Regions from separate parts of the Actinoallomurus acanthiterrae genome, predicted to be linked through region 2. Evidence: riboswitches for the same ligand, from Rfam matches in the RefSeq annotation. Region 2 holds a riboswitch; the other holds the start of a gene.
What was found. A riboswitch is a leader RNA that binds a small molecule or an ion and turns the genes downstream of it on or off. The one in region 2 is predicted to bind FMN.
Positions count from the first base shown of each region.

Region 1: another riboswitch for FMN. It lies ahead of ACYVF7_RS59595 (3,4-dihydroxy-2-butanone-4-phosphate synthase); the one in region 2 lies ahead of ribD (bifunctional diaminohydroxyphosphoribosylaminopyrimidine deaminase/5-amino-6-(5-phosphoribosylamino)uracil reductase RibD).

Region 1 is NZ_BAAHCO010000002.1:17,024-21,989, reverse strand. Features, by position in the region: gene ACYVF7_RS59615 (fimbria/pilus outer membrane usher protein) at 1-490, opposite strand, end outside; gene ACYVF7_RS59610 (fimbrial protein) at 1,121-1,432, opposite strand; gene ACYVF7_RS59605 (hypothetical protein) at 1,502-1,669, opposite strand; gene ubiK (ubiquinone biosynthesis accessory factor UbiK) at 1,954-2,280, opposite strand; FMN riboswitch at 2,366-2,514, shown strand; gene ACYVF7_RS59595 (3,4-dihydroxy-2-butanone-4-phosphate synthase) at 2,618-2,806, shown strand; gene ACYVF7_RS59590 (3,4-dihydroxy-2-butanone-4-phosphate synthase) at 2,811-3,083, shown strand; gene ACYVF7_RS59585 (3,4-dihydroxy-2-butanone-4-phosphate synthase) at 3,013-3,273, shown strand; gene zupT (zinc transporter ZupT) at 3,766-4,539, opposite strand; gene ACYVF7_RS59575 (DODA-type extradiol aromatic ring-opening family dioxygenase) at 4,730-4,966, shown strand, end outside.
Region 2 is NZ_BAAHCO010000001.1:9,137,787-9,142,752, reverse strand. Features, by position in the region: gene rpe (ribulose-phosphate 3-epimerase) at 38-703, shown strand; gene ACYVF7_RS43050 (MBL fold metallo-hydrolase) at 984-2,006, opposite strand; FMN riboswitch at 2,188-2,318, shown strand; gene ribD (bifunctional diaminohydroxyphosphoribosylaminopyrimidine deaminase/5-amino-6-(5-phosphoribosylamino)uracil reductase RibD) at 2,387-3,529, shown strand; gene ACYVF7_RS43040 (riboflavin synthase) at 3,530-4,129, shown strand; gene ACYVF7_RS43035 (nicotinamide mononucleotide transporter family protein) at 4,126-4,773, shown strand; gene ACYVF7_RS43030 (bifunctional 3,4-dihydroxy-2-butanone-4-phosphate synthase/GTP cyclohydrolase II) at 4,770-4,966, shown strand, end outside.

The DNA of each region.
Region 1 (4,966 bases), on a different contig from region 2:
CTTTACGCGTCAGATAAGGAATACTATTAGATGCAACTTGCCATTGCGTAACGCGTCCGTCCTCTTCTTCAACCTTGACGTCAAGTTGCCCCTGTAATGTATTGAATAAATTGGTAATAGCAAATGGGCCTGGAGGAACATTTTCTTGATAAATAATACGGTTGTTCTGTGAGACAGTGACCTTTGCATTCGTTTGTGCGACACCCGTGATTTGCGGTGCGTAACCACGTAGGTCTGGCGGTAACATATTCTCATCGCTTTTCAACGAAATGCCAGAAAAATGGAAAGAGTCGAAAATAGAGGATTCAGTATCGTATTGACCTATAGTTAGTTTTGCATTCATTGCTGGGATTGGGCGAAACAAATAAATACGCGGAAAATCCAGGTTGGTCGCCTGGCTTTTGCCATTGTTAAATGACTGATCGTACTGGTAATCAGTACGCAGGCGCCAGGCCCCAAGATTAACCCCAGCCTGCCCATAGGAACTTATATTTTGCGAATTATCGCCCTGATGTGGTGCATAATGAGAGGCATATAAATTGTAGTCAAGAAATGCCCCAGCAATACCATGATACCCAAGGTTCTAGGAGCAGGTCCAGTTTGCATCTTTGTATTCTAACCATGCCTGAGGTGCAGATAGGATAATTGCATTTTCCCTTGATCGAGATAAGTTGTAATTTGTTTTCTTTTCGATAGGGTACAACCATCGATCAGGTTTTGCTGAGCCTCTTCAATAATACTGATCAGTAAAGCCCAACAAGGTTAATTGCTCTGGCGTCAGACAAACTGCAGATTTGGTTATCATGATACCCATTGCAGGTCCAGATGGATTGGCGTCCTTTTATTATTAATAAGAGCGTTTAATGAGTATTTACCTACGGGTAATTGGCCATCAGTTTCAAATTGGAAAGGTTAACGTTTTCACGATCTTCGGCTTCGATTAAATCTTTGTTGAATTCAACGGCATAAGCTGACGCACAACCAATGATGAGAACGGATAATGAACAATAAATATTTTTAATCAATTCGCTTATTGTGGTTAATTTTAATTTTTTATACATCTGATCCACTTATCATTAATCCGTTAATGATGTGGCCGGGCGAACCCGGCCAAATGCGATTACTGGTAAGCAATCTTGTAGTCAGCCTGAGCGTAAACGTTGCCCGGGGTGGCATCTTTGCTTGGGGATTCCATACGAGCTTTGAAGTTCAGTTCCTGATAGCTGTTGGTATTGTTGAACGTAATTACTACCGGAGTACCTAAAGTTACTTCGCCGCTCTGGCTGTCCAGAATACGTACGCCAACGCCTGTGGCGCCGCCGATTTCAGTTTCTTTGGTATTTTTCAGAAAGGTCAGACTGACCGTCATGATTTGCTGTGTGAAAGTAACCTTCGCTTTTGAATAAGTGTTCCACCCTGACTCAGCATGCAGTCCTGCAGGTGAATAGTGAAAGGCTCAGCCAAAGATTTCTGGTCGCTTTTCAGAACGGTATCTGCTACTTCACCCAGATTTACAGTTAAAGTCTTCGTCACCTGGTTTAATAGAACATGGAGCAGAGATAACTTCACCTTTAAATTTAACAATGCCGTGACCTTCGTCAGCAAATACGTTATTGGAAAGAATCATTGCTACGCCAGCAACAAGAAGTGACTTTTTAAAAGCGGACATAATATTCCTTTATATAAAGATGAGTAGAAAAGAGAATGATTGGTAACTGTTATTTAAGGCTGACTAATCATTGAAATATGATATTTTACTTTTGTGTGTTTTATGAAATTAGTTTATCTAAATATGGATTAAGTAAAACTTAAAAAATACATAGCAATTATACTTTCAATTGCACTCATTCATTTTTGTGATGGTATTCTGAATGGGATTACGCGATAAGGTAATAGAAAGCACTGTAAATTAGAGGATTAATTCATAATTTACAGTGCATTAAAGACAAATGTTTACAGCGTTGGGGGGAGAGTCTCTGGATATGGCTGCTTTTTGATCTCAGTACTGCGATTTTCCAGTTCGCTGATTCTTTGTTCAAGCAGCGCCAGTTTTTCACGAGTCCGTAACAGGACTTGCGTCTGAACGTCGAATTCTTCGCGGCTTACCAGATCGAGACGCGTCAGCTGCGCTTGTAGGGTTTGGCGGATTTTTTTCTCCACATCTTCCCCGAACTCCCTGATTCCTTTAGGCATTGATTCGTGAACCTGGCGAGCGATTTGCTCAATTTTTTTCGGGTCAATCATTGTAGTTTCCCTGTACTGATAGGTGTTGAGTGCCATTGTAGTGCGATAAGGGTAAGTCATAAACCAGAATTATGTGAAGCTATGCGTTGCTGGCGCTAATCATTAGCGTTATAGTGAATCCGCTTATTCTCAGGGCGGGGCGAAATTCCCCACCGGCGGTAAATCAACTCAGTTGAAAGCCCGCGAGCGCTTTGGGTGCGAACTCAAAGGACAGCAGATCCGGTGTAATTCCGGGGCCGACGGTTAGAGTCCGGATGGGAGAGAGTAACGATTCTGTCGGGCATGGACCCGCTCACGTTATTTTGGCTATATGCCGCCACTCCTAAGACTGCCCTGATTCTGGTAACCATAATTTTAGTGAGGTTTTTTTACCATGAATCAGACGCTACTTTCCTCTTTTGGTACGCCTTTCGAACGTGTTGAAAATGCACTGGCTGCGCTGCGTGAAGGACGCGGTGTAATGGTGCTTGATGATGAAGACCGTGAAAACGAAGGCGATATGATCTTCCCGGCAGAAACCATGACCGTTGAGCAGATGGCGCTGACCATTCGCCACGGGTAGTGGTATTGTTTGCCTGTGCATTACTGAAGATCGCCGTAAACAACTCGATCTGCCAATGATGGTAGAAAATAACACCAGCGCCTATGGCACCGGTTTTACCGTGACCATTGAAGCAGCTGAAGGTGTGACTACCGGTGTTTCTGCCGCTGACCGTATTACGACCGTTCGCGCAGCGATTGCCGATGGCGCAAAACCTTCAGATCTGAATCGCCCAGGGCCACGTTTTCCCACTTCGCGCGCAGGCAGGTGGTGTACTGACGCGTGGCGGTCATACTGAAGCGACTATTGATCTGATGACGCTGGCAGGCTTTAAACCGGCTGGTGTGCTGTGTGAGCTGACTAATGACGATGGCACGATGGCGCGTGCACCAGAGTGCATTGAGTTTGCCAATAAACACAATATGGCGCTCGTGACTATTGAAGACCTGGTGGCATACCGTCAGGCACATGAGCGTAAAGCCAGCTGAAAACCGCTGCTTAATTTACTGCCTTAATCAAGAAACCGAAGTTGTAGCAGGCTTCGGTTTTTATTTTCCCTGCTATGCAAGATGTTAATTCCGCTTCTCTTTCTATGAGAAAATTTCATTAATATCAGGCATTCTTTTTCATTATGATCAAAATCATATAATTGTTCCGTTATTATGCGACCATATGAATATATCCGAAAAAGGATATGTGAAATTTATGCGCTAAATGTTTAGTAATGTTAAATTTTGAAGGTGAAAAGGATGTTTATTGCCTGGTACTGGATTGTATTAATTGTTCTACTGCTGGTGGGCTATTTCCTGCATCTTAAACGTTACTGTAAAGCTTTTCGCCATGACAGAGATGCGCTGTTAGCTGCCCGAAGTAAATAGATAAACGCTCCGATAAAGAAGTGTTTGAAAAGCATCAATAATACCTTTAATAACGATACAGATGTTGCCTTTAGCAATGGGCAACATCTGTCATTATCGTCTTTAACCAATTCCCGCCGTTTGTAGCAGCACTAAACTGAATCCCATCACTGACATTCCACATAGTACGCCATAGCTGGGGTTATTATTAGGGTCAATCTCTTTGGCGAGCGGCATTAATTCATCAACCGAGAGCGCCACCATAATTCCTGCAACCGCCGCCATGATTGCCGCCATGACCACCGGGGAAATCATGCTACCGAGGATTAACCACGCCAGCACACCACCAAGAATTTCTGCCAGTCCAGAAATCCCCGCCCACAGAATTGCGGTGCGTTTAGACCCCGTTGCCGCGTAAACCGGGCCTGCAACCGCCAGACCTTCAGGAATATTGTGCAACGCTACGGCCAGGGCGATGCCAAATCCCAGCTCCAGGTTGCTGCTCGCCGTGACAAAGGTGGCAATCCCTTCCGGGAAGTTATGCAGACTGATACCGAGAGTGAGCAGAATGGCTGTGCGCTTGATCGATTTTGGCAACGGCTGCACCGATTTTTGCATTAAATCCTGCGGATGCGCATGTGGCAACATGCGGTCCAGGCCAAAATAGCCAAGCAGACCGAAGATAAACATTCCATAACCCAACACAGGCGACATTCCTTCGGCGGCTAGTGCGGCAGGAAGCATTTCCATTAATGAGATGAGCAACATGATCCCCGCCGCAAATCCTAGCGAAAACGCCAGTAAGCGGTTCGAGGGTTTTTGCCCGAGAACGCCGAGAAACGCGCCAATAAACGTGGCTGCCCCCGCCAGTATGGTCAGAATGAGAGGTACTGACATCGACAACTCCTTATAAATCTTCACCTTCAGGCAGATCGTCAAAATAACTGATGATCATCATCATTGTTATCCGGGTTCTTACTCCGCCGAACAAGCGTATTGTGAGGATATCAAAATGACACCTTTAGTTAAGGATATCATCATGTCTTCAACACGTATGCCAGCATTGTTTTTAGGTCACGGTAGTCCGATGAACGTGCTGGAAGATAATTTGTATACCCGCAGCTGGCAGAAGTTGGGGATGACATTGCCACGCCCGCAAGCGATTGTGGTGGTTTCGGCTCACTGGTTTACCCGTGGAACAGGAGTGACCGCGATGGAGACGCCGCCCACGATTCATGACTTTGGTGGCTTCCCGCAGGCGCTGTACGATACGCATTATCCTGCTCCGGGTTCGCCTGCGCTGGCACAGCATCTGGTTGAGCTG
Region 2 (4,966 bases):
GGATGACGCTCGGCGGCTCTCTACACTTGAGCGCATCATGGCCGTGCAAATCGCTCCCAGCATTCTGTCCGCCGACTTCGCCCGCCTCGCCGACGAGGTGACGGCTGTGTCCAACGCCGACTGGATCCACGTCGACGTGATGGACAACCACTTCGTGCCCAACCTCACCATCGGCCTGCCGGTGGTCGAGTCGCTGCTCAAGGTCACGCCGCTACCGCTGGACTGCCACCTGATGATCGAGGACCCGGACCGGTGGGCCCCCGGCTATGCAGAGGCGGGCGCGTCCAGCGTGACCATCCACGCGGAGGCCGCGAGCGCCCCGATCCGTACGCTGCGGGCGATCCGTTCGGCGGGAGCGCGTGCCGGGCTGGCGCTGAACCCGGGCACCGCCGTCGAGCAGTACGCCGACCTGCTGCCCGAGATCGACATGATGCTCGTGATGACGGTCGAGCCGGGCTTCGGTGGCCAGTCGTTCCTCGACGTGGTGCTGCCCAAGGTGCGGCGCGCCCGGGAGCTGATCAAGGGCCGGGAGCTGGACGTCTGGCTGCAGGTCGACGGCGGCGTCAACGCCGAGACGATCGAGCGCTGCGCCGAGGCGGGCGCGGACGTCTTCGTGGCGGGGTCGGCGGTCTACTCCGCCGACGACCGCGGCGAGGCCATCCGCTCCCTACGCGAGCAGGCGAGCGCCGCCTACACCGCGTAGACCGCGCCTGCCTGCGCGAGCCGTGAGCGCTGCCCACGCTGCGCCGCACCGCCTATGCATTGCACCGCGTCCGCGTCGCCCGCGCCGCGCCACGCCGCATCGGCCTTGTCGCCGTCGGGGGAGCGGGTCGCGAGCTCACCGGGCCGCCGCCCGCGCTGCGTAGGCGCCGGTCGGCGTCGCGCGGGAGCGGCACGGGTTCCGCCGGCCATGAGGCCGTCGCCTGCGTCTCGGCGGCTGTCACGGCGCGTCCGTACGCCTCGTCGCCCGTGACGGCGTGGTCCTATGCCTCAAACACCACGGCGCCGTCGCCGTTCGGGTGGCTGCGGAGCCGGCCCTGGGTGACGAGTACCAGCAGGTGGGCCTGGGTCTCGGTGGTGGCCAGCATCTGGTTGAACATGTCGAGGTCGTCGAAGTGGCGTTCGCGCCGGGTCCAGGTCAGGGCGCGGGCCGTCTCGTACGCCGTGCCCGAGCCCGCGGTGACCGCCGCCGCGCAGGCGTCGAGGCGTTCGGCGTGGTGTGCCAGCAGGGCGTCGACGCGGGCGTGCACGCTGTCGGTGACGGGCCCGTGGGCGGGGAGCAGCCGCAGGTCGGGGAGTTCCCGGACGATCCTCAAGGAGTCCAGGTAGGCGCCGAGGGGAGAGGCGCCCGGGACGCTCTCGAACCCGATGGACGGCGTGATGTGGGGCAGGACGTGGTCGCCGGCGAACATCAGCCCGTCGTCGAGGTCGGCGAAGACGAGATGCCCCCGGGTGTGGCCCGGCGTGGGGACGGCGAGGAGGTCCCGGCCGCCCAGCGGCAGCGCCGTGCGGCCGTCGATCCAGTCGTCGGGCATCTCCCACTCGAGGACGTCGTGGCCGCCCTCCCGCCAGGCGGCCTTCATGCGCTCGACGAGCGGTCGCGCGCCGCAGGTCAGGAGTTGCGCGAGCTGGGGGGAGTCCTCACGCCGGATCGGCTTGGTGAGCAGTTCGAGGGTCGCGCGCTCGCCGATGCCGAGGCTGACCCGCGTCCCGAACTCCCGGCGGATGCTCACCGCCTGCGTGTAGTGATCGCGGTGGACGTGGGTGACGAGGAACCGCGTGATGTCCCCGAGGCCGTACCCGATCTCCTTCAGCGCCGCCTCGAGCCGCCGCCGGGACTCCTCGAGGGCCCAGCCGCCGTCGATCAGGACCAGCCCGTCCTCGCCCTCGACCGCGTAGACGTTGACGGCGCGGAGGCCGTCGCTCGGAAGGGGCAGGGGGATGCGGTGCACGCCCGGCGCCACCTGGAACGCTCCAGGCTCTATCCACTCCGTCCGCTGCGTCATCGGCCCGCCTCATCTTTCGCACTAGAACGACATTCGATCTATATCGGACCACGGGCGGCCCGCGCCATTGTTAGCGTCCACAAGTTTCGATGCCAACCAAGCGAGCGCTTGCTTGGCCAGCTGTGGACATCCTCACATATGGCGTGGAATGTCCGGCGTGGCACACTGGTTGGGAGTCAGTAAGCGTGCTCCGGGGTCGGTGAAATTCCGAACCGGCGGTGACAGTCCGCGACCCGGCCGAAACCATCGGCCGGTTGACCCGGTGAAACTCCGGGACCGACGGTTAAAGTCCGGATGGGAGGCAGCGCGCGGCCGTGCCCTTCGTGGGCATGGCATCTGTGGCCTTGCCACACACCCGGAGCCTGATGAGGGAGGCCCGGGTGACCGATCATCCCGCGCAGGAGCGGGCGATGCGCCGAGCGCTGGCGCTCGCCGTCCGCGCCAGCGGTGAGACCAGCCCCAATCCCGTCGTCGGCTGTGTCGTCCTCGACGCCGCCGGAGAGGTCGCGGGCGAGGGGTACCACGCCTACGCCGGCGGCCCGCACGCCGAGATCGTCGCGCTCCGGGAGGCCGGCGACCGCGCCCAGGACGGCACTCTCGTCGTCACCCTCGAACCCTGCGACCACCAGGGCCGTACCGGCCCGTGCACCCTCGCCGTCATCGACGCCGGCGTCCGGCGCGTCGTCTACGCGGTCGCCGACCCCGACCCGGTCGCGGGCGGCGGAGCCCGCCGGCTCGCAGAGGCGGGCATCGAGGTCGAGGGCGGGCTGCTCGCCGAAGAGGCCGAGCGGGCCAACGCCGAGTGGCTCACCCGCACCCGGCTGAACCGGCCGCACGTCACCTGGAAGTTCGCCGCGACGCTGGACGGCCGGTCCGCGGCCGCCGACGGCACCAGCCAGTGGATCACCGGCCCGGAGGCCCGGCACGACGTCCACGAGCTCCGCGCACGCTGTGACGCGATCGTCGTCGGCGCCGGGACCGTGCTGGCCGACGACCCCCGCCTGACCGTACGGGGCGTGCAGCGTCACGATCACCTGCTCACGTCGCGCAGGCCCCTGCGCGTCGTCGTAGACGGCCGGGCGCGTACGCCGCTGACCAGCCGGGTCCTGGACGACGAGGCTCCCACCCTGATCGCCGTCGCCGAGGACGCCGACGCCACGGCGCTGGAGGCCCGCACGGCCGTCGTCCGCCTGCCGCGCGGCGACGGCGGGCTCGACCTGGCCGCCCTCCTCGCGGAGCTGTGCGACCGGCAGATCGTCTCGGTCCTCCTCGAAGGCGGCCCGACCCTGGCCGGCGGGTTCCTGGCCGCCGGACTGGTCGACCGGGTCGTCGCCTACCTCGCCCCCACGCTCCTCGGCTCCGGCGCCACCGCGCTCGGCCCGGCAGGCGTCGGCACGCTCGCCGAGGCCCGTCACCTGCGGATCGAGGACATCACGCGGATCGGCCCGGACCTGCGCGTCACCGCCGTACCGCAAGCCGCCGAACCCCCCACCCGGCCGGTAGCGGCCCGAAGGGAGAACTGAATGTTCACCGGAATCGTCGAGGAACTCGGCGAGGTGGTCGCGCTCGAACCGGCGGGGGACTCCGCCCGGCTCACAGTCCGCGGCCCGCTCGTCGTGTCCGACGCCGTGCACGGCGCGTCCATCGCGGTCAACGGCGTCTGCCTCACCGTGACCGACGTCAAGGACGACGCGTTCGCCGTCGACGTCATGAAGGAGACGCTCGACCGCTCCAGCCTCGCCGGCCTGGAGCCGGGATCGCCGGTCAACCTCGAACGCCCCGTACGGCCGACCGACCGGCTCGGCGGCCACATCGTCCAGGGCCACGTCGACGGCGTCGGCCGGATCGTCTCCCGCGAGCCCGGTGACCGCTGGGAGGTCGTGACCGTCGAGCTGCCCCCGCAGCTGGCCCGCTACGTCGTCGAGAAGGGCTCGATCACGGTCGACGGCGTCAGCCTCACCGTCGTCGAGGCCCGCGACGACGCCTTCACGATCGCGCTGATCCCGACGACGCTCGAGCTGACCACGCTGGGCCGCAAGGGCCCCGGCGACCCGGTGAACCTCGAGGTCGACGTCGTCGCCAAGTACGTCGAGCGGCTCGTCACGGCGGGAGGGGCACGGTGAGCTCCTGGACACAGGCGGGCGTCACCGTCCTCGGCGAGAAGGTCCTGTGGACCGACCTGGTGGGCAACGTCCTGTCCCTGGGCACGGTCTGGCTGGCGATCCGCCGCACGATCTGGACCTGGCCCGTGCAGATCGCCGGCGCGGCGCTCCTGCTCGTCGCCTCGCTCAGCGCGCACGCGCCGGGCAACGCGCTCAAGCAGGTGATGTTCCTGGCGCTGGCCTCGTACGGCTGGGTCCGGTGGCTGCGCGGCCTCCGGGAGAACCGGGAGCTGGCCGTGCGCCCGGCCACCCCGCGCGAGCGCACCGCGCTCATCGGCGTGCTCGCGGCGGGCACCGCCGCGGTGGCCCTCCTCTTCGCGAACATCCCCTGGCTGCAGATCTCCTGGTCGCCGCTGGCCAACGCGTACATCTTCGTCGGCAGCGCGGTCGCGACGTTCGCGCAGAGCCGCGCGCTCGTCGACTTCTGGGTCATCTGGGTCCTCGTCGACCTGGTCGGCGTCCCCCTGGCGTTCAAGTCGGGACTGTACGTCTCCGGCGCGGCGTACGGGATCTTCTTCATTCTCGTCCTCGCCGGTTTCCGTGACTGGCTGAAGCAGTACCGCCGGCAGCGGCGGCACACCGAGCCCGAGGTGGTAGCGGCATGAGTTTCGACAGCGTGGAAGATGCGATCGCGGACATCGCGGCCGGCAAGGCAGTGGTCGTCGTCGACGACGCCGACCGGGAGAACGAAGGGGACATCATCTTCGCCGCCTCCAAGGCGACGCCGGAGGTGGTGGCCTTCACGATCCGCTACAGCAGCGGCGTGATCTGCGTGCCGATGGAGGGCGATGACCTCGA